Regions from separate parts of the Marinococcus salis genome, predicted to be linked through region 2. Evidence: riboswitches for the same ligand, from Rfam matches in the RefSeq annotation. Region 2 holds a riboswitch; the other holds the start of a gene.

Region 1 (11,185 bases), on a different contig from region 2:
GAGATACTCTTTCGCTGTCCGGATCAACAGCCAAGATTTTTACTTCAATCTCATCGCCTTCGTTAACGACTTCTCCTGGTGATTCCACACGGTGATGGGCCATCTGCGAAATGTGGACAAGACCGTCGACACCGCCGACATCCACAAATGCACCAAAGTTAGTCAGGCGCTGCACTGTTCCTTTCACCGTATCTCCTACATTCAAGTTTTCAAGTACTTCTTTCTTCTTCACTTCGGCCTCCTCGTCCAGAACGGCACGCTGCGATAAAATCAGCTTGTTTTCTTCCGGATCTATTTCTGCAATTTTTAGTCTTAATGTTTTTCCCTGATAATCTGAAAAGTCTTCCACATAGTATCTTTCCACGAGCGAAGCCGGGATAAAGCCACGCACGCCTAAATCGACGACAAGCCCGCCTTTGACAATTTCAGCCACCTGGGCTTCAATGACATCGCCGGATTCATATTTTTCCTGAAGCTCGCCCCAGGATTTATCAGCAAGTGCTGCCCGGCGGGAGAGAACCAGCTCATCATCTTCCATTTTTGTCACTTTGAATTCGAGCTGATCTCCTTCCTTAAGCACATCGTCTACTTTCTCTACATGCAGGCTGGAAAGTTCACTGATCGGAATAACCGCATCAACTTTGTATCCTGCATCTGCATACGCTTGCTTTTCTTCTACTTTTGTTACTGTGGCAGTGATAATATCTCCCACGTTAAACTCTTTCATTCCTTCTAGTTCATTGTTCATTTCATCTGCCATTGACCATTGCCTCCTTCAGTGTCCTAAAATCCTGTCTATGGGGTTTTGGGGATTTCAAGGAAATTAACCGGTCTTCGCCTGCTGATGAACGGCTTTAATTTCTTCCATGATTACTTCGGTTGCTTCTTCAGCTTTCGCTTTATTCGTCCGAAGGTCCTGCATGGGTACCGGCCGGCCTATCACTACGTTCACACGCCTAAACAAACCGCAGCGGCCGCTGATGGCTACTGGAACTACTGCCGCGTCTGAACGGAGGGCGAAAAAACCGGCGCCGGTTAATCCTTTTCCTATTTCCCCGCTTTTACTCCTAGTACCCTCAGGAAAAAGACATAAAACCTGTCCCTCGTTTAAAAATTGAATTCCCTGTTTTAATGACTTTCGGTCTACCACGCCTCTGCGGACGGGAAAGGCTCCGACAAAATACATAATAAAACCGAGAACTTTTTTATTAAACAGTTCGCTTTTAGCCATAAAGTGCACTTTTCTGCGAATATGGGTGGCGAGCAGAGGCGGATCAAAGTTGCTAATGTGATTCGAACAAAGCAGGACGGGACCTTCCTTTGGGATATTTTCTCTTCCGGTGACCCGGACCCGCATAAGAATAACCGCAAGGAAGTAGGCAGAATACTTTACGATATTATACATCATGTGACTGATTCACCTTCTCCTCCGCGAGCGCCGTGATTTTACTGATAACCTCGGGTACAGTCAGCACCGTTGTATCAATTTCCACAGCATCCGCTGCTTTTTTTAACGGTGAATGCTCTCTGGCTTTATCAAGCTCATCCCGGTGAATGATTGCTTCATAAATTTCTTCGTAATCTGCCGGTTTTCCGCGCTCCTGCATCTCCTTGTACCTGCGCAGTGCACGTTCCTGTACAGAGGCGATTAAAAATATTTTCAATTCCGCATCCGGAAGGATAGTCGTGCCGATGTCCCGTCCGTCAAGTACCGCGCTTTTTTCTGCTGCAAGCCGCCGCTGCTTAACAGCCATTTCTTCGCGTACTCCAAAATGAGCCGCAGTTAGAGAGACCACGCTGTCAACTTCGCTCGTGCGAATAGCCTCCGATACGTTTTCCTCGTCCAAGTAAACTTCACTTACCTTCGGATTACCGACGAGACGGATGCTTGTGCTTTTTAACAGCTCCGTCATTTTTTCGCCGTCATCAAGCGGCGTGCCCGTCCGCAGCGCCTTTAATGAGAGCGCCCGGTACATCGCCCCTGTATCGATGTATGTATAATCAAGCTGTACGGCACATCCTTTCGATACAGTGCTCTTTCCAGCACCGGCCGGCCCGTCGATTGCAATATTGATTTTCCTCATCCTCCTGCACCCCGCCCATTAGATTGTTGAACATGTAGCCTTTGCCCATCATTTTCAAAACTAACATATTTCGCACGGTTTGCATATATTGTTCCGCCTGAACTTTTTATTTTCTCCTATTCAAAAGAGACAGTAAAAAGACCGCTTCTGCGGCCTTTAGTTTCTTAACTCCTTACTCGTTTTTCCTGATTCGCTGCTGCACGCTGCCGCTCAAAGCAGTACCTGATCACTGCCTGGCGCTCTTTTTCAGTAATCTCCAAAAACTCCATGCTTGCCCGCTTTGGCCTCCGCTCTTCTTTTTCAAGTACTCTTCTTACTGCAGCGGAACACTGCAAATATTGCATTGAGCCATCTTCCATCGGGAAAGCCAGCGTGATTTGTACGTGCTCCTCTTCCATCAGTTTTGCTTTTGGCGGCACAATGAGCATGCATCCACCACCGCTCACATTTACCGTCACAGTTGTAAACGGCCGGGAAGATCCGTGGACAGCTGCATTAACGCTCGTGTCGACACGTACATAGTTTCTGCGCTGGACACGCTGCCATTCTTTTTTTTCTGGACGTTTAATGATTAATGCCGGTATTTGCCCCTTTAGCCGGGAAAGGACCGTTGAACGGAATGAATAAACAGCACTGTCTTCTCCAACATACCAAACATGCACTGCTCTGCCTGCCTGAAAAGAAATGCTTTTCCCGGTTTCCTGGTCCGCGGGCAAAGCAATTGTAAACGTATTTTCATCTGCATCAAGCAGCTGGGATTTGTATTGAACCTTATTGTCATGCGGTTCCTTTGTATTTATGTTTTCATGCAAATGCCAAACGCTTCCAATTTCGTACAATAGCTAAAACCCCTTTTATATTATATGTCGGACGAAAGGAAAAACTGTTAAATTTCTGTAACGCCAGCTTCCGTCTGCTCCCGCACATACCTTGTCAGTTCAGCCGTAATTTCATAGCGCAGAAACGGCGTAATTAAATAAATACCGTTAAAGTACCGGAGTGTTTCATCAATCAGTTCTTTCGCAATAGCGATTCCTTCCCGTTTGGCTGCTTCAGCATCATTCCCGCAGGCTGCCATTCGCTTTCGCGTATCGTCTGTTAACTGAATGCCCGGCACTTCATTGTGAAGAAACTCTGCATTTCCAGCGCTCACTAGAGGCATTATTCCGATAAATACAGGAGCTTCGAGTTCCTTGACCGCTTCGTGAATTGTTTTAATCCGGTTAACATCATAAACGGGCTGACTCATAAAGTAATGCGCCCCCGCATTCACTTTTTTCTCCAGCCGTTTCACGGCTTTATCAATATGAAGCACGTTCGGATTAAACGCTCCCCCAATGGAGAAATTTGTTTTTTCTCCAAGCGACTTTCCGGAAAACAGACGCCCTTCGTTCATTTCCCGGATGAGGGAAATGAGTGAAACAGAGTTGGCGTCATATACAGACTTTGCTCCTGGAAAATCCCCCACCTTGGAAGGATCTCCGGTAATGGCAAGCAGATCCCGCACACCAATGGTATGAAGTCCCAGCAGATGGGACTGCAAACCGATCAGGTTCCGGTCCCGGCAGGCAATATGCAGGAGCGGCCGGGCAGAGCTCTGCTGCTTAAGCATCGCCCCCATCGCCAGGTTGTCGATCCGGGGGGAGGCGAGGGAGTTGTCGGCAAGTGTCACTGCGTCCGCCCCAGCGTCGTGAAGCGCCTGGGAGCCGCGCATAAATTTCCCCGTTTTCAGCTTCTTCGGCGGGTCCAGCTCTACAATAACCGTATTTTCATTTTTTACTTTTTCATGGAGAGGGACAAACTGTTCCTTTTCAGCTGGGGGCTCAGCTGCTGGGGGCTCCACCTTCACTGGAGGCTTAGTTTTTTCCGGCACGTCGTGTTTCACTGCTTCCGCTATCATGCGCACGTGTTCGGGGGTTGTGCCGCAGCAGCCGCCTATCAAACGTACGCCTTGTTCTTTAAAGCGGAATGCCTGTTTATAAAAGTACTCGGGATTGGACTGGTAGACATACCGGCCATCGTACCAGTTTGGCAGACTGGCGTTAGGGTAGGCGGAATAATACGCCTTTCCGGTCAATTCTGCCTGCTCAAGGGATTTCAATATATGATACGGGCCCATACGGCAGTTGAGACCGACCACTGAAGCGCCGGCGTCCTCGAGCCGGCTGAAAGCTTCACTGATCTGCACCCCGCCGTGCATAACGCCAACGTCTCCAAGCGCCACCTGGGCGATAACCGGGATTTCTGCATCCTTACTCCGGATGTAGCGGACAACCTGCAGAAGCTCTGGCAGGTCATAGAACGTTTCAAGCAGCAGGCCGTCCACCGGCTCCGCCAAAAAGACATCCACTTGCTCCTGCAGCGCATTTCTCAAATATTCATCCGAATATTCACTTACCTGGACGCCTTTAATGCCTCCAACTGTAGCAAATACATACGCTGTTTCACCTGCTGCTTTTCTTGCAAGCTGCACGCCGGCACGGTTAATATCCAACACTTTATCTTCAAGCTCATAGCCTTCAAGCTTCACCCGGTTGGCAGCGTAAGTATTCGTTTGAAGGATATCTGCCCCGGCCTCTGCATATTCCCGGTGAGCGCGCTCCACAGTATCTGGACTGGTCAGGTTCATGGCTTCAAACGAACCCTTATAGCCTTTCTGATAAAGATACGTCCCCATTGCCCCGTCGCCGATCAAAATTGAGGAACTGAGTTTTTTGAGTACGTTCATAGCTTTGCCCCTCTCCTGGTTGTTAGTTACAGCGCCCTTAGCGCCTGCTCGAGATCCTCAATTAAATCGTCTTTATCTTCGATGCCGATGCTGAAACGAAGCAGCCGGTTATCTACGCCGTTGTTAACCCTTACTGCCTCTGGCATGTCGGCATGTGTCTGCGTGGCCGGATACGTGATAAAGCTTTCAACTCCGCCCAGGCTTTCTGCGAAAGTAATGATTTTTATATTTCGCAAAAACGAGTCCACCCACTCTTCGTTTTCGAGACGGAAGGAAAGCATGCCTCCCCGTCCGGAGTAAAGCACATCCGTTATCTTTTCATGGCGGCTGAGATACTCTGCGATCGCCTTCCCGTTTTCTGTATGCTGCTTCATGCGGAGCTTTAAGGTTTTCATACCGCGCATGAGCAGCCAGGAATCAAACGGGCTTAAAATTGTCCCCATGCCGTTCTGAAGCGCACCAATTTTTTCGGAGAGCTCGTCCACGTTGGATACAATCAGGCCGGCAATCAGATCATTATGCCCTCCTAAATATTTCGAGGCCGAGTGTACTACAATGTCAGCGCCTTCTTCGATTGGGCGCTGAAGTACCGGGGTATAAAACGTATTGTCTACAATAAGCCAGGCCCCGTGCTTTTTCGCGAGCAGTGACAGTTCCTTCAGATCCGCTTCCTGCATCAGCGGGTTCGTCGGTGTCTCAATAAACAGCGCCTTCGTTTTCCCGGTAATCAGCTGTTCGAATGCTTCAAGATCCCTCGGGTCACCGTATGTAACCGTCACGCCCCAGCGCCGCCATCCTTCTTCAAACAGACGGTACGTACCGCCGTAAATATCGCTTGTTGCAATCACTTCATCACCGGTTTCAAAGATCGCAAACAGCGTCTGAATAGCAGCCATCCCCGAGCTGAGAGCAAACCCCTGTTTACCTCCTTCGAGCGCGGCGATACCATTTTCGAGAAGATCTCTCGTCGGGTTCGCCGTCCGGGAATAGTCGTATCCCGTGGACTCTCCAATACCTGTATGTTTATACGCTGTGGAAAAATAAACAGGAGGGTTTATTGCACCGGTCCGCGGGTCGGAATTATTCCCCAGTTGTGCAAGGATGGTTTCTATCTGCAGTTGCTTTGACATGTCACAGCCCTCATTTCTCTAAAATTAATGCATTAAATGTACGAAAAGGCCTTCTTCCGTAGACAGAAGAAGACCTTGGCATGCAATACTTCTTCTCATCTCGCAAGCACAGCTTGCAGGAGTTAGCACCTGACCGCATCTTTTGCAGCTGGTTGCTGAGACTTCCAAGGGCCGATCCCTCCATCTCTCTTGATAAGAAACGTTATATGATTACTTTCCAAAGTACATGAAACGAATCGATATTGCAAGTCACCATTTTACTCCGGCGCAATATCAATATGCAGCTGGCTTTCATTGCCGCAGACACAGCGGCGAAAACCCGTTTCCATTTCCCCGTTGGTGTTCTTTCTGCCACGTAGAATATACTTTTCGCCGCATTTCGGGCAGCGGATAACAACGCGGTAGCGGCGGTCTTCTGACATAGTAGCTTCGTCCTTTCGAGTTGTTATTTCGCATTGGCTTTATTAGCCTTTGACAACGCAAACCACCATAAAAATAGCATGAACGGTATGAGATAATACAGAATATTGCCTAAAGAAGCACTTAATATATAATCATACAGCCCGTGAAAGATAAGCGGAATGGCAAGGGCAAGAAAAAAAGAGAATAACCTCCTGCCATGGCGAGAGGCGCGCTTAGCCGATACCGCATAATATCCCATGATCACCCCGAGGAGCGCATGAACCGTTACAGGCAGAAGAGCTCTTGTAACCGCTGTTTCAATGCCGTTTGCAATTAAGTACAAAATATTTTCGAGCGAAGCAAATCCAAGCGACAGGGAAAGTCCGTATATAACGCCATCATAAGTATTTTTAATCGGAGCAAAACGCAGCACAAATGTATATAAAAGGAAAAATTTAATTCCTTCCTCCAATACAGCGGCCTGAGTGTACTGGGCCGCGAAAAGCGGCATGCCTACTCCTTCTGTTTCGAGCGCGTGCTCGATTACAAGCACTGGAAACACGATCAGCACCCCGATGACAAACGCCCGGATGACCGGCAGCCTCCGCTCCACGTCCGCCCGGCGTTTTAATGTAAAATATAGCAGTAAAGCGACAGCCGGCGCCAGGGCCGCCATAATCAGTGCGATCACCTTTCGTTCTCACCCTCTCTTGTTAAACGTATCGTATCATGCTATGTTCAGATTCGTAAAAGAATAATGACAGTCCAGCAGAGCCGACGAGGAGGAATTGAAATGAAAAAAATACTAGTTATCCATACAGGCGGCACGATCGCCATGACCCAGACGGAAGAAAGCGGCGTCGAGCCAGGGCTTCATAATCCGTTAAGCCAATGGAGCCGCATTGCTAATCAAATTGCTGAAATTGTGACGAGCGATTTTCTACATCTCCCTTCCCCTCACATTACTCCGGAGCATATGCTTTCTTTGCACGAACATATGCTTGAAAAGCTGTCCGAAGATATATATGACGGGGTCGTCATTACTCACGGCACCGATACGCTTGAAGAAACCGCCTACGCGCTTGATCTTTTTCATGACAAAGAGCTGCCGGTTGTCGTGACAGGCGCCATGCGTTCGAGTAATGAAATCAGCGCCGACGGTCCGCAAAACTTTCTAGCAGCGGTCCGTACTGCTGCAAGCGATAAAGCCCGCGGCATCGGCGTCCTCGTCGTTTTAAACGAAGAGATCCATTCTGCAAAAAACGTTACAAAAACCCATTCGTCCAACATCGCCACATTTCAGAGTCCGCAATACGGTCCGCTCGGCTTTGTAACGAACAATGAAATATTTATCCATCACTACCCGGCAAGCCGGGAGCATTTTTCACCGGTCCATCTGAACAAGAAGGTGCTCCTCTTAAAAATGGCAGCCGGCATGGATGCAGCTTTACTTTCCCCACTGCTCTACCAGCCTCTTGACGGAATCATTATCGAAGCGTTCGGCCAGGGGAACATTCCTCCAACTGTCGTGCCGCTGCTGGAGGATTCAATAGCCAAACAAGTTCCTGTAGTCCTGGTCTCCCGCTGCCATAGCGGTGTGGTCCAGGCTACCTACAGCTATGAAGGGGGAGGCTATCAGCTGAAGCGAAAGGGCGTTATTTTCACGAACGGTCTTAACGGCCAGAAAGCGCGTCTTAAGCTGCTCGCTGCTCTAGATGACCAACGGTCACTCGAGGAAATACGCGACTGCTTTGAGCATGTCGAATAAGGCGGATTAATTCATACTAAAAAGCCACTGGTTTGTTATGAACTGACCCAAAGAAATGAGACAAGAAAAAACACCTATGCGGCCGCCGTCCGGAATTCCACCGGACTGTGGTCGTTTCATTTGGTAAATGGTCGTATGTAATTGTAATAATACATGTACGAATCGACTTTTTCGACTATAATAGAAGATGTAAGGGGCATCCGTACGCGGATGCTGAATTCTTCCGACTTTAGCGAGGAATGGAAGGATTCGATCATGGCATTATCCAAGCAGTTTCCTTTCCGGGACATGCTTGTGATAATGCCTTTTTCTTTGGCTGCCTGCTGAAACGCGCGCGAGGTATACTGGGAGCCCTGATCACTGTGCAGGAGGAGACCGTAGGTCTCCCGGCCTCGACAGGCCGCTTCCAGCGTATCAAGCACCAGACTCGTTTCTTGCGTATCCCGTAGCTGATACGCCACTAATTCATTATTGTATACATCCATGATCGTAGATAAATACCACATTTTCTCTCCATACGGCAGGTACGTAATGTCCGTAACCCATTTTTGGTTGGGACGGTCCGCCGTAAATTCCTGCTGAAGGAGATTAGGCACCGTCTGATGGGTTTCTCCCGTCGGCTGGACCTGTTTCTTCGGCTTGACCCGGCATTGGAGCTGATACTTCTGCATCACGCGCTGGGCGGTTTTTCGATTGATTCTGATCCCGTGGTCTTTGCGCAGAAGGGCCGCCACCTTGCGGTGGCCCAGCCAATATCGGTGCCGGCGGCAGAGGTCCATAATTGTCCGGTGCAGGGCCGGAATTTCGTTGGAACGTTGTTTCCACCGATAGTAGGTGGAACGGGGAATGCCGAAGGCATGACACATCTCCTGGACGCCATAGGCATGTCTGTTCGCCTCTATCACTTCGACGATGACTTCCGGGACCACCTCCTTTCGATGGCCTTCGCCTTTCCCATCAGATCATCTCTCATTTCGTAATAGGCGACTTTCTTTCGCAGCTGCTCGATTTCCGTGTCCTCTTCGGGTCCTTTACCGAAGGTATACTGTTTTCCCGGTGGCTGGGCCAGACGATGGGAGGCTCCTTGTTTATACCACCGGACCCATGTTTTAATCTGCGATTTATTCGTAATCCCAAATTGTTTCATGAGTTCCTCGTTGGAGGTTTGCTCCTCTAATTTCAAACGAATGACTTCGCGCTTTACTTCTTCCGGATAAAATCGATTGGTTCCCATCAAAAAAACACCTCCAGATCATCGTTAATACTACATACGTTGGGGGTGTTTTTTCCTGTCTCATATTATGGGGTCACTCTATTAAAACAAAGTGGCTTTTTTTCGTGCTATATCCTCCGCTATTTGTTCACCGTGAAAACGGCCGTTTTCAATAAATATTTCATTTGCTTCATCTCCGGCGGCAATAACACCGGCAATATAAATGTTTTCCCGGTTTGTTTCCATCGTTTCTTCGTCAAAGGAGGGACGGCCCGACTGTTCGTCAACAGCAATGCCAAGCTGGCGGAAAAAGGCCCGGGACGGGTGGTAGCCGGTCATGGCAAAAACAAAATCTGCCGCAACGGACCGCTCCCGTTCCTCCTGCTTGTATATAACCCGGTCCGGCTCAATGCGCACGACATCTGCTTCAAATTCCATACGGGCCGCACCACGCCGGACCATTGCCTGAAAATCCGGGAGAATCCATGGCTTGATGCTTTTGGAATATTCAGAGCCGCGGTAAAGCACTGTAACCTGAGCATTCACCTGCTCGAGGGCAAGAGCGGCATCCACAGCCGAATTTCTCCCGCCGATAATAACGACCTGCTGATTAAAATGGGGATGAGCTTCTTCAAAGTAGTGCTTTACGTGCGGCAAATTTTCCCCCGGCACGTTCATAGGATTAGGGTTATCGTAGTAGCCGGTGGCTATAATCACGTGCGAAGCTTCCCACTCCCGGGTCTTGCCCTGAAGTGTTTCGGTTTGCACCAGATAGCCGCTGCCCGTTTCCTGGATCTTTTGTACTTCCTCATAGTTATATATACGCAGTTTTTCCGCTTCCGCTACTTTCCGGTAATACACCAGAGCTTCCTGGCGCCGTGGCTTTCGGTCTACCACTGGAAAAGGGTGCCCGCCGATTTCAAGTTTATCTGCAGAGCTGAAAAACGTCTGGTGGACAGGATATTCATAAATGCTGTGCACAATATTTTTCTTTTCAATTATTGCCGCATCAATGCCACGGCGCTTTAAAGCGATAGCTGCCGACAGGCCGCAGGGGCCGCCCCCGATAATAATTACTTCCTCTTTCATATTCATACTCCCTTATTCGCTATAAGAATGACCGTTTGTCAGTACAAACAGGTGCGTTTCCGCCGGGGCGCCATGGCGCAGCGGTATGGTAGTCGTACCGTAGCCGTTGCTGATAAACAGATTCTGATGTTTTTCGCGGTACCAGCCGCCCTTTAATTTTGGGCCCCACCCGAACAGCCGGATCTGGCCCCCGTGGGTATGGCCGGTAAGCATGTAGGCCGCCCGTTTCGGGAAGGGCCCGTACCGGTAATATGCTTCTGGGTTGTGGGCGATAAGCAGATCCGCCTCCGGCACGTGCGCTGGATAATGGTAGGATTCATAAAAGCGTTCCTCCCCAAAGGAAGCAATCGCAAAAGCAGTTCCCTTTAACGTATACACATTTTTTTCAAGAATACTGATTCTTTCCTGCTCCAGTAGCGGCCTCAGCCATCCGCGGCCCACCTGCAGGTCATGATTTCCCCACACAAACACAACCGGTGCATAACTGCGGAGCATACGAAGGTTTTGCCTGATCCGCTCCGCAGACACGCCAATTTCAGCCAAGTCCCCGCCGATTATAATCAGATCCGGAGTCAGGCCGAGCTTCCGGAACAACGCTGGCGACACCCGCCGCCGGTGGATGTCGGTAATAAAGAAAATGGTAAAGCCCTGCACTTCTGCCGGAAGATTTTCATATTCAAGCTCATGGGTTCTTACTTTATTCTGCCATGTCTCCTGCAGGACCCTGCCGGCATACAGCACAGAAAAAAGAAGAGGAGCCAGCAGCCATTT
Region 2 (11,185 bases):
AAAAAGCTGCTGTGCGTGTCCATTGGTCAAGATCGCTGTGAATATCATTTGTATGGTACAGGTAAACAGAAAAACTGGAGGACAATAGGTCTCACCGCCTTTGGACTCGTTCCCTCCTGCTGAGATGCTGAACGAGTGCATTTCATCTTCTTTTATCTTACTACGAATCACGGGTCTCGTCATTAAAGAGAGAGGTTTGTTTTGGAGTCAGCCCCTCATATTCTATGCCGGAGAGCTCTAGCAGCCGGCGTGCATTCGGAGCCGCGTGACGCTCGGAATTGTTATTAAAGATCATGTACACGTCGCTGCTTTCTTTCTGCAGTCGTTCTGCCCGTGCCTGCCATTCCTGAAGCTCTGTATCAGAATAGTTATAGCGATAACGCACCTTCCGCCATTCCTGACCGCGTGCCGGCTTCAGCCAGGCGTTCTTATCACGTCCGTGCAGACGGATCAGCGTTTTGGAAGACGTAGTCGCTTCCTCCACGATTGGCACCGACCCGCCTTCAATCTGCGGTTCATCTACCACCGAATGAATCCAGTCTTCATTTTTCATGAATTCGAGCGTTTTTTCCCGAAACTCCGGATGGAACCATGATTCATGCCGGAATTCAAGGGCGCAGGGAAATTCGTGCAGCTGGTCTCTTAAATAGCGAAGATAGTCCACGTTTTCCCGATTGCACTCAAACCAGGGTGGAAACTGGCAAAGCACCATCGCTAATTTGCCTGCTTCTTTCATCGGGCGCACTGACAGAGCATACTGTTCGAACATTTCCTGCTTTGATTCATATTTACTCGGACCCCGCTGGTGCCCGGTCATCTCCTGATAGGCTTTCATAATAAACCGGAACGAATCCGGCGTCTCCCGCAGCCATTTATCGATATTTTTCTTGGGCTGGATCGCGTAGAAGGAGGAATCCACTTCTACTGTCGGGAAATATTTGCTGTATTCTTTCAGCTTGTCTGTTTGCTTTAATCCTTTCGGATAGAGAGAGTCATGATCCCCCCAGCCGGTTAATCCAACGTATATCATCATTTATTCACCTCTCTGTTCTTTTCACGTTCTTCTTTAAAATAAAACAAAAAAACTGCCCTTTTCAGAGCAGTAATAGCTCTTCCAAGGACAGTTTCCCCTGTTTCGTACTGGACTCGGAAATTAACCGATCGAGCCTTCCATTTCAAAGCTGATCAAGCGGTTCATTTCTACGGCATATTCCATTGGCAGTTCTTTTGTAAACGGCTCAATGAAGCCCATAACGATCATTTCAGTTGCTTCCTGTTCACCAACGCCGCGGCTCATCAGATAGAAGAGCTGCTCTTCTGATACTTTGGAAACCGTTGCTTCGTGCTCAAGAGCAATGTTGTTGTTATAAATTTCGTTGTACGGGATGGTATCCGAAGTGGATTCATTATCCATAATCAACGTATCACATTCGATTTTCGATTTGGAACCGTCAGACTTACGTCCGAAGTTCGCAATGCCGCGGTACGTTACTTTTCCGCCCTGTTTCGAAATAGATTTCGAAACGATAGTGGAGGAACAGTTAGGAGCCAGGTGCATTACCTTCGCGCCTGCGTCCTGATGCTGGCCGCGGCCGGCGATAGCGATGGAAAGAACAGTACCTTTCGCACCTTCACCGCGCATAATAATCGATGGATATTTCATCGTCAGTTTAGAACCGATGTTACCGTCAACCCATTCCATCGTAGCGCCTGCGTCTGCAACCGCCCGTTTTGTTACGAGGTTGTAAACGTTTGGAGCCCAGTTCTGGATAGTCGTATAACGGCAGTACGCGTCTTTCTTCACGATGATTTCAACAACGGCGCTGTGCAGGGAATCAGTGGAGTAGACCGGCGCGGTACAACCTTCCACATAGTGCACGGAGCTGCCTTCGTCTGCAATGATCAGCGTACGCTCAAACTGTCCCATGTTTTCCGAATTAATCCGGAAATAAGCCTGGAGCGGTGTTTCTACCTTTGCACCTTTTGGTACATAGATAAAGGAACCACCGGACCACACTGCAGAGTTTAGTGCCGAGAATTTGTTATCCGACGGCGGAATTACTTTGCCGAAGTGCTCGCGGAACAGCTCTTCGTTTTCTTTTACTGCAGTGTCAGTATCTTTAAACACGATTCCTTGCTCTTCAAGCTCTTTTTCCATGTTGTGGTATACAACTTCGGATTCGTACTGTGCTGATACCCCTGCCAGATACTTTTGCTCTGCTTCCGGAATACCGAGCTTGTCGAATGTGTTTTTGATTTCTTCCGGAACTTCATCCCAGGATTTTTCGGAACGCTCCGACGGTTTTACGTAGTACGTAATAGCGTCAAAGTCCAATCCGGAGAGATCGCCGCCCCATTGCGGCATTGGTTTTTTATAAAAGATTTCCAGAGATTTCAGACGGAAGTCAAGCATCCACTGAGGTTCTTCTTTAATTCTGGAGATTTCTTCTACAATTTCTTCTGTGAGGCCTTTACCAGAACGGAAAATGGAAACGTCTTTGTCATGAAAACCATACTGATAGTCTTCACCAATTTCCGGCATTTGTTTTGCCATATGAAAATACCTCCTTAGAGTCAGGAATGAACATAGTCATTCCCGCTGTGTTTCAAGCACGTTGCTGTATTATGAACGGTCTTCTTCTTCCACTAACCCTTTTTCCATGGCCTTCCACGCAAGTGTTGCGCATTTAATACGGGCAGGGAACTTCGTAACGCCCTGCAGGGCTTCGATATCGCCAAGGTCGTATTTCGTATCGTCGATCTCTTCGCCCTGCATTAACTGCGAAAACATCTGCGCCATATCCAGTGCTTCTTCGACAGTGTGACCTTTTACGGCCTCCGTCATCATCGAAGCAGAGGATAAACTGATCGAGCAGCCTTCTCCAACAAATCTTGCATCGGAGATTTTTTCTTCTTCCACCTTCAGCTGAAGCTGGATGCGATCGCCGCATGTTGGGTTGTTCATGTTGACATGAAGTGTCTCTTCCTCCAGGTCACCTTTGTTTCTTGGATTTTTGTAGTGATCCATGATGACCTGGCGGTAAAGTGTATCTAAATTATGCGAAGACATCACCGAAATACTCCTTTACTCTTATTAACCCCTCTGCCAAAGCATCAATATCTTCTGTGGAGTTGTAAAGATAAAAACTGGCACGGGCGGTAGAGGCTACATCGAGCCACTTCATTAACGGCTGCGCACAATGATGGCCGGCGCGTACCGCAATGCCTTCTGCATCAAGAACGGTGGCGACATCATGTGGATGCACATCCTGTACATTAAACGTCATAATGCCTGTACGTTCTTTTGGTCCGTATACTTCCAGACCATCCACCGCCGATAATTGCTTGAGCGCGTATTGGCCGAGCTCTTTTTCGTGAGCAGCAATGTCATCCAGGCCTATCTCTTTCAGGAAATCAATTGCTGCTCCTAGACCAATAGCACCAGCAATGATCGGTGTGCCCCCTTCAAACTTCCACGGGGTTTCTTTCCATGTTGAATCATAAAGCCCGACAAAGTCAATCATTTCGCCGCCAAATTCCACCGGTTCCATATTTTCCAGAAGAGATTTTCTGCCATAAAGAACACCGATCCCTGTCGGGCCGCCCATTTTGTGCCCGGAGAAGGCGTAAAAGTCCACGTCCAGGTCCTGCACGTCCACCGTCATGTGCGGGACGCTCTGGGCACCGTCTACGACGATGATCGCTCCGTGTTCATGGGCGATAGCGGCAATATCTTTAATGGGGTCCACCGTGCCAAGTACGTTTGAGACGTGACTGACGGCAACAATTTTTGTTTTTTCGGAAACAGCTTTGCGTACATTTTCTGCCGTCACCGTTCCGTCTGCTTCAAGCTCCACATACCGGAGATGGGCTCCGTTACGTTTTGCTGCCTGCTGCCACGGAATAAGATTGGAATGATGTTCTTTTTCTGTCAGGACGATTTCATCGCCTTCCTGCAGATGAGCATCTCCGTAGCTTGAAGCCACCGTGTTAATGCCGACTGTCGTGCCGCGGTTGAAAATGATCTGCTGGGAGGAGGGGGCATTGATGAAGGCACGGACTTTTTCCCGGGCTCCTTCGTACTCATCCGTCGCCATGCTTCCAAGTGTATGCACCCCGCGGTGGACATTGGAATTATAGCGGCGGTAGTAATCATTAACCGCTTCAATGACCTGCAGCGGTTTTTGGGAAGTAGCCGCCGAGTCAAGATAGACCAGCGGGCTTCCATTTACTTCCTGCTGCAGTATAGGAAACTGTTCACGAATGGCTTTTACATCCATTAGTATACTTTCCTTTCAATTACCTCCGTCAGACGATCTTTCACAGCTTGAATTGGCAGTGCGTCCACTACTGGAGCGAGGAAGCCATGAATAATCAGCCGTTCTGCTTCTGTTTGCGGAATCCCGCGGCTCATCATGTAATAAAGCTGAACCGGGTCAACGCGGCCGACAGAAGCTGCGTGGCCGGCTGTAACATCGTCTTCATCGATAAGGAGAATTGGGTTCGCGTCGCCACGTGCACGTTCACTGAGCATAAGCACACGCTCGGTTTGCTCTCCGTTAGCTTTTGTTGCTCCGTGCTCAATCTTATTAACGCCGTTAAAGATAGCAGAAGCTTTGTCTTTCATAACACCGTGAGTCAAAATCTGGCCATCCGTATTTTTACCAAACTGGATAATATGGGCCCAGAAGTTCTGGCTCTGCTCTCCACGGCCAATAGCCACGGATTTTTTATCAGAAGTCGAACCATCGCCTACAAGTGCAGTCGTGTTGTCCGATACTGTATTTCCTTCATTCATCTGGCCAAGTGCCCAGTCGATGCTTGCGTCCTTAAGTGCGTAGCCGCGGCGGTTAGTGTAAACCGTGGTCGCCTTCTCTAAGTGATCCACTCCGCCAAAGGAAACGTTCGCGCCTTCTTCGGCATAAACTTCTGCAATTGCATTAACTACAGAAGGCGTTTCGGTATCATAAGAAACGTAGTTCTCAAGATACGTCACTTCACTGTTTGCTTCTGCTACAATAACTACGTGGTTGAACAGCCCCATATCGGCCTGCTCCAGCCAATAGATTGCTTGAAGCGGCGCTTCCACTTTTACATTTTTCGGCACATAGATGAATGTCCCCCCGTTCATCAGAGCTACGTTGAGCGCTGTGAAGCGATGCTCATCCACCTGTACGGCATTGCCCATGAAATAACGTTCGAGCAGATCGCCGTGCTCGATGGCCGCCGTTGCGATATCTGTGAAAATAACGCCCTGCTCTTCAAGCGTGCTGCTTGCTTCATACAAAACCGTCTGGCCGTCTCTTTGCACGAGAAGATTTTGCTCTGTGGCGTTTTTATCAATAAGTCCCTGCACTTGTTCATGCAGTTCGTCCGACGAGGAAAAGGTTTCTTTCGAAGTGCCCTGGTGCTCAAATTCGGTAAAGTTCCACGTTTTAATGTTCGTTTTTTCCGGTTTTGGCAGCTCCAGCTTTTCTGACAGGCGGCTTGCGCTCAGGCGCTGCTCCTTCAGCCATTGTGGTTCATTTTGGTTGTTTGAAAAATCTTCGACATATTTTTCATCGTATTTCCAAGTAGTATCTATAGACATCATTTCGCCTCCCCTGCTGTTAAAATTATTCCTGTGGTTCTCCAACGCGTTCGTTTTCAATGCCGAGTTCTTCTTTAATCCACTCATAGCCTTCGTTTTCAAGACGCTGGGCCAATTCGGCGCCGCCGGATTTAACAATACGTCCCTGCATCATAACGTGCACTTTATCCGGAGTAATGTAGTTCAAGAGGCGTTGATAGTGAGTGATGATTAAGCAGCCAAAGTCCGGACTTTTCATGTCGTTTACGCCTTTGGAAACGACTTTGAGCGCGTCGATATCAAGACCGGAATCGATTTCGTCCAGGATAGCGATTTTTGGTTCCATCATAAGAAGCTGAAGAATTTCATTACGCTTTTTCTCACCGCCGGAGAAACCTTCGTTTAAATAACGCTGGGAGAACGATTCGTCAATTTCAAGCATGTTCATTTTTTCATCCATCTGGCGGATAAATTTCATCAGCTGGATTTCATTGCCTTCGCCGCGCTTAGCGTTAATGGCCGAACGCATAAAGTCAGAGTTCGTTACACCGCTCACTTCACTTGGATACTGCATTGCGAGAAAAAGACCTGCTCTTGCGCGCTCGTCGACTTCCATGTCGAGAACGTCTTCTCCGTCAAGAGTGATAGTTCCTTTAGTAATTTCATATTTCGGATGGCCCATCACTGCAGAAGCAAGCGTGGATTTCCCTGTTCCGTTTGGTCCCATGATTGCGTGAATTTCTCCGCCGTTCATTTCCAGATCGAAACCTTTAATGATTTCAGTACCTTCAATTTCTACGTGCAAATTCTCAATTTTCAAATTCGGCGTTGCCATTTTGCATACCTCCATATTTTGGAATCAAGCGGAAACCGCTGTTTTTTCTCTATTTATTATAATTATTATTTTATAACAAATATAAACTGACTTCAAGCAAACTCGCTTCATCTCCCGATACATTTCATTTTTAAGCTGCTGTATGATAATAAAACGCATAGGAAATAAATGAGAATTCCTTGGCTTTATTCTCAATAAAAGCATTCATACAAAAAGGAGGGCGCCTATACAAACATTTGCAGGAACGACCCTCCTTGTTCAATGCTTTCCTTCATTCACCCTTACAGTATACCAAACCTCGGTGAGAAGTAAAAAAAGAAAAACTCTTTCAATGGAGATTCTCTTTTAGTTCTACTTAATACAAAAGACCGGACTTAGTCAACAAGTCCGGCCTGTCCGCTATTATTGCTCGGCAGGAATAACAGCTCCATCGTATTCTTCTTCAATAAATTGCTGTGTTTCTTCCGATTGCAATACCTCCACGAGCGTCTGAATCGTTTCATTATCTTCATCCTCTGCCCTCGCCGCTACCACATTGACATACGGATTGTCTTCCGGGCTTTCAAGCGCAATGGCATCTTCCTGTGGATTCAGGTCGGCATCAATCGCGTAGTTGGAGTTAATAAACACTGCATCCCCCTCGCCATTATTGTACACTTGCGGAAGTGTAGCCGCATCAATGTCCGCCTGGAACTGCAGGTTTTTCGGATTTTCAGCAATATCCTCCACAGTTGCTTCCACACCGGCCCCTTCTTCAAGCGTAAGCATGCCTTCCTGTTCAAGCATCTGAAGGATCCGGCCGTGGTCTGCGACCGAGTTGCTCATAATTATTTCAGCCCCATCAGGAAGGGCATCAAGGCTGTCGTATTCCTGGGAATAAACACCGATAGGTTCTATGTGAATACCGCCCATGTTAACAAAATCATAGTTTTCGTTTTCTTCCATTTGATCTTCAAGATACGGAATATGCTGAAAATAGTTTGCATCAATTTCTTCCGAAGCCAACGCTTCGTTTGGAACAATATAGTCGTTGAAGGTTTCAATTTCAAGCTCGATATTTTCTTCTTCAAGCTGATCTTCGGCAAATTCCAGAATTTCGGCATGCGGTACACTCGTAGCCCCTACGGTAAGTGTTTGCGTGTCTTCTCCGGAACCGTCTCCTGATTCTGAATCAGATCCGCATGCTGCAAGTACTGCCGTGGAAAGTAATGAAACTCCAAGTAGTGTTTTCTTCATGAAAAATTCCCCCATTAATATAATATTTATCGTTTATCTATCTGTCTCGTCCAAATATCGCCCACCCACTGTAGAATGAAGACAATAACCAAAATCAGGACTGTAGCAACAAACACCACGTCATTGTTGCTTCGCTGGAACCCTTCCTGATACGCAAGGTTCCCGAGACCGCCCCCGCCTACAACACCGGCCATGGCGGTGTAGCTGACCAGCGTGATGCCTGTCACCGTGATCCCGGAAATTAAGGATGGCAAGGCTTCAGGCAGAAGCACCTTTTGGATGATCTGCCACTGGGTCGCCCCCATTGCCTGCGAAGCTTCAATAACGCCCTTATCTACTTCTCTCAAGCCAATTTCCACCAGACGGGCATAGAAAGGAGCTGCACCGATAATCAGCGCTGGCAGCGCTGCACTCGGCCCGAGCATCGTGCCAATTAAAAAGGTTGTGAATGGAATAAGCAGAATGATTAGAATAATAAACGGAATCGAACGAAAAATATTGACGATCGCCGCTGTCACCGTATGCACCGGCTTGTTTTCCCACATGTTTCCCTTATCCGTTAAATACAGCAGAACGCCTAGTATTGTTCCGAGTAAAAACGTTGCTGCTACCGCGATCAAGCTCATATATACAGTTTCCCACGTAGCAATCCACATATTTTCCCAATTAATTTCTTCCATCCAGGTGCTAAGCATGCTCCATCACCTCCGCTTCTATTTCTTCTTCACGGAGGTAGTCCAGCGCTTTTTCGATTTCCTCATGGCTGCCTTTGATGCGGATGAAAAGAGAGCCATAACTGCCGCGCTGCGTCTGGGAAATTTTTCCCTGAATAATGTTCACATCCACATCAAACTGGCGGATGACTTTGGAAATGAACGGCTGCTCAGCCTTGTTTTCCAAAAACTTCAGCTGTACCACTGCCCCGGTTTCTTCTTCATTAAATACAATTTCCGAGGCATCTTCCTCCGGCTCCGTAATCTGGCGCACGAATTCTTTTGTCATATGCTCCTGAGGCTTCCGGAAGACCTGGAGCACAGGCCCTTCTTCAACGACTCTGCCGTTTTCCATCACTGCCACCCGGTGGCAGATTTTACGGATTACGTGCATTTCGTGCGTGATCAGCACAATGGTTAAACCGAGCTTTTTATTAATATCAGTCAGCAGAGCGAGAATAGAATCCGTTGTTTTTGGATCCAGGGCCGACGTCGCTTCATCGCACAGCAGCACCTTTGGGTTGTTAGCAAGAGCCCTTGCAATGCCAACCCGCTGCTTCTGGCCGCCGCTCAGCTGGGAAGGATAGGAATCTTCCCGGCCTTCAAGGCCGACAAGGTTCACCAGCTCCTGCACCCGTTTGTTTCGTTCCTGCTTTGACTGCTTTGCAATTTCGAGTGGAAACGCAATGTTTTCTGCTACTGTCCGCGACCACAGCAGGTTAAAGTGTTGAAACACCATTCCTATCTCCTGGCGGGCGCTGCGAAGAGACTGCCCTTTTAAGGAGGTAATGCTCTCTCCCTCGATGGTTACTTCACCGCTCGTTGCGGTTTCGAGCTTATTTAACAGCCTTACAAGCGTACTTTTACCTGCGCCGCTGTAGCCGATAATGCCAAAGATCTCTCCTTCATCAATAGAAAGGCTGACGTTATCTACAGCAGTAACGGTTTGTGTTTTTGTTTGAAAGGCCTTGGACAAACCTTTTAATTGAATCATACCGCTCTCTCCTTCATCGTCCTTCTTTATCTTCATTAAAGAGATGTAAATAGTAGGTTTTAAATCTTCACAGTTCCGGCAAATGTTCTCTTTCCACCTCGAACCATAAAGAAAAAACCTTTCTGCACACGAGCAGAAAGGTTTTTAAGAATCCTTTCCACTCATCTTGCAGACATATGCCTGCAGGAATTGGCACCATGTCTGCTTATGCAGACTGGTTGCCGGGTTTCACAGGGCCAGCCCCTCCACCTCTCTTGATAAGTGAACGATGATTATCCGTTCATATTTGACGATGCTATTGATAATAGCACCTTTTCCTATAAGCGTCAACTGTTGGCGTCGTGCTGAAAAGGGTGAAAACGATCAGTATTAAAGCTCTTCAAAAAAGAAGCTGCCTGTTTACAGGCCAGCTTCTATGTAAATCAGTATTAATCGTCGCTTACCATGTCCGAATACTGAGCCGGAGACATTAGATCATCCAGTTCGCTTTCATTGGAAGGCTCTACAACGATCATCCAAGCTTTTTCATACGGCGATTCATTAACGAATTCCGGAGAATCATCCAGGTCTTCGTTAATTTCTACGACTTTCCCTGTGACCGGGGCATAAAGCTCCGATACTGTTTTTACAGACTCTACACTTCCAAATGGTTCACCTGCTTCAAGCTCATCCCCAACCTCTGGAAGCTCTACGAATACAATATCGCCAAGCTCTGATTGGGCAAAATCCGTGACCCCAACGCGAAGACGTCCGTCTTCTTTTTTCACCCATTCATGTTCTTCTGAATACAAAAGTTCATCTGGCACACTCATGCATAATCATCCTCCTTCAAATGAATACTAATACGCTTTCCACTTTTCCTCAAAAACTGGTTCCTTAAACCCAAGGGTAACACTCTCGCCATCTGTCACGACAGGTCTTTTTATGAGCATTCCATCAGAGGAGAGCCATTCCAGAATTTCTTCTTCGGACGCTTTCGGCAGACGGCTCTTCAAGTCCATCTCCCTGTACTTTTTTCCGCTTGTGTTAAAAAACTGTTTCCATTCGAGCCCTTCCTGCTCTTTCCACTTCTTTAGTTCTTCCTTAGAAGGCGGATGGTCTACAATATGATACTCGTTAAAAGGGATCTCTTCTGTTTCAAGCCACTTTTTAGCTTTGCGGCATGTATCGCACGGGGGATATCCATAAAAAGTAAGTGCCAATGCCAGGCCTCCTCACACGCTTTCTTTCCTCTAATTGTAGCGGAATCTTTCCAGGTTGGAAAGTTTCATTTTGTTTTTAACTGCCAAGGGAAGCTGTTAAGACCTGTTCGAGTGAACGGCTGAATTCAAAAGCAAGGGAGGTATGCATTTCCTGAAGCTGTTTGGCCTGGCGCGGGAGGACGCCGGCCACGATGACTTTAGTGCCCATCAAGGTGAGCGCTTCAAAGGTGCTGCGCAGTTCCTTCATCCCCTCTTCGTCTACCTCTCCCACCCCGGTAAAATCAAAAATTGTCTTTTCGTACTCCCCCTGGTGCCAGGCATGAACAACTTTTTCAGCGATTAGTGACACTTTCTGCTCGTTAATATCGCCGTGAAGGGGCACGAGGGCCATATCTTTTGTAATTTCAATAAACGGAGCGGACAGGCGGTAATTTTCCTTAATGACGGCTTCCATCGTTTCTTTTTCTTCAAGCAGTTCTGTATTCGTCTCCCGAAGGCGGCCGCGAAGACGTTCGAGCTTGCCTGAGACATTGCTGTAGCTTTGATCCTTTGGCACAAGCAGCACGTGGATGTGCAGATCGTTGCTTTTTTCCGTGTATACATCCATCACAGTGGAGATGCGGTCTTCGTCGATAA

Evidence for each region. Region 2 has a riboswitch for S-adenosylmethionine ahead of ACTTK6_RS12070 (methionine ABC transporter ATP-binding protein). Riboswitches for the same ligand answer to the same signal wherever they lie in the genome.
Region 1: another riboswitch for S-adenosylmethionine. It lies ahead of ACTTK6_RS11240 (methionine biosynthesis PLP-dependent protein); the one in region 2 lies ahead of ACTTK6_RS12070 (methionine ABC transporter ATP-binding protein).

The regions. Positions count from the first base shown of each region.
Region 1 covers NZ_JBQOJB010000012.1:49,209-60,393, reverse strand. The annotation lists gene rpsA (30S ribosomal protein S1) at 1-760, opposite strand, end outside; gene ACTTK6_RS11260 (lysophospholipid acyltransferase family protein) at 824-1,408, opposite strand; gene cmk ((d)CMP kinase) at 1,398-2,084, opposite strand; gene ACTTK6_RS11250 (flagellar brake protein) at 2,249-2,923, opposite strand; gene ACTTK6_RS11245 (bifunctional homocysteine S-methyltransferase/methylenetetrahydrofolate reductase) at 2,971-4,812, opposite strand; gene ACTTK6_RS11240 (methionine biosynthesis PLP-dependent protein) at 4,839-5,942, opposite strand; SAM riboswitch class I at 6,035-6,141, opposite strand; gene ACTTK6_RS11235 (hypothetical protein) at 6,200-6,364, opposite strand; gene prsW (glutamic-type intramembrane protease PrsW) at 6,388-7,035, opposite strand; gene ACTTK6_RS11225 (asparaginase) at 7,138-8,112, shown strand; one part of gene ACTTK6_RS11220 (IS3 family transposase) at 8,229-9,058, opposite strand; one part of gene ACTTK6_RS11220 (IS3 family transposase) at 9,058-9,346, opposite strand; gene ACTTK6_RS11215 (YpdA family putative bacillithiol disulfide reductase) at 9,428-10,414, opposite strand; gene ACTTK6_RS11210 (metallophosphoesterase) at 10,427-11,185, opposite strand, start outside.
Region 2 covers NZ_JBQOJB010000014.1:60,734-71,918, forward strand. The annotation lists gene ACTTK6_RS12025 (bifunctional metallophosphatase/5'-nucleotidase) at 1-85, opposite strand, end outside; gene ACTTK6_RS12030 (DUF72 domain-containing protein) at 161-1,030, opposite strand; gene sufB (Fe-S cluster assembly protein SufB) at 1,154-2,554, opposite strand; gene sufU (Fe-S cluster assembly sulfur transfer protein SufU) at 2,624-3,070, opposite strand; gene ACTTK6_RS12045 (cysteine desulfurase) at 3,057-4,280, opposite strand; gene sufD (Fe-S cluster assembly protein SufD) at 4,280-5,590, opposite strand; gene sufC (Fe-S cluster assembly ATPase SufC) at 5,616-6,404, opposite strand; gene ACTTK6_RS12060 (MetQ/NlpA family ABC transporter substrate-binding protein) at 6,807-7,640, opposite strand; gene ACTTK6_RS12065 (methionine ABC transporter permease) at 7,667-8,335, opposite strand; gene ACTTK6_RS12070 (methionine ABC transporter ATP-binding protein) at 8,328-9,347, opposite strand; SAM riboswitch class I at 9,506-9,611, opposite strand; gene gcvH (glycine cleavage system protein GcvH) at 9,776-10,159, opposite strand; gene ACTTK6_RS12080 (arsenate reductase family protein) at 10,187-10,549, opposite strand; gene ACTTK6_RS12085 (STAS domain-containing protein) at 10,626-11,185, opposite strand, start outside.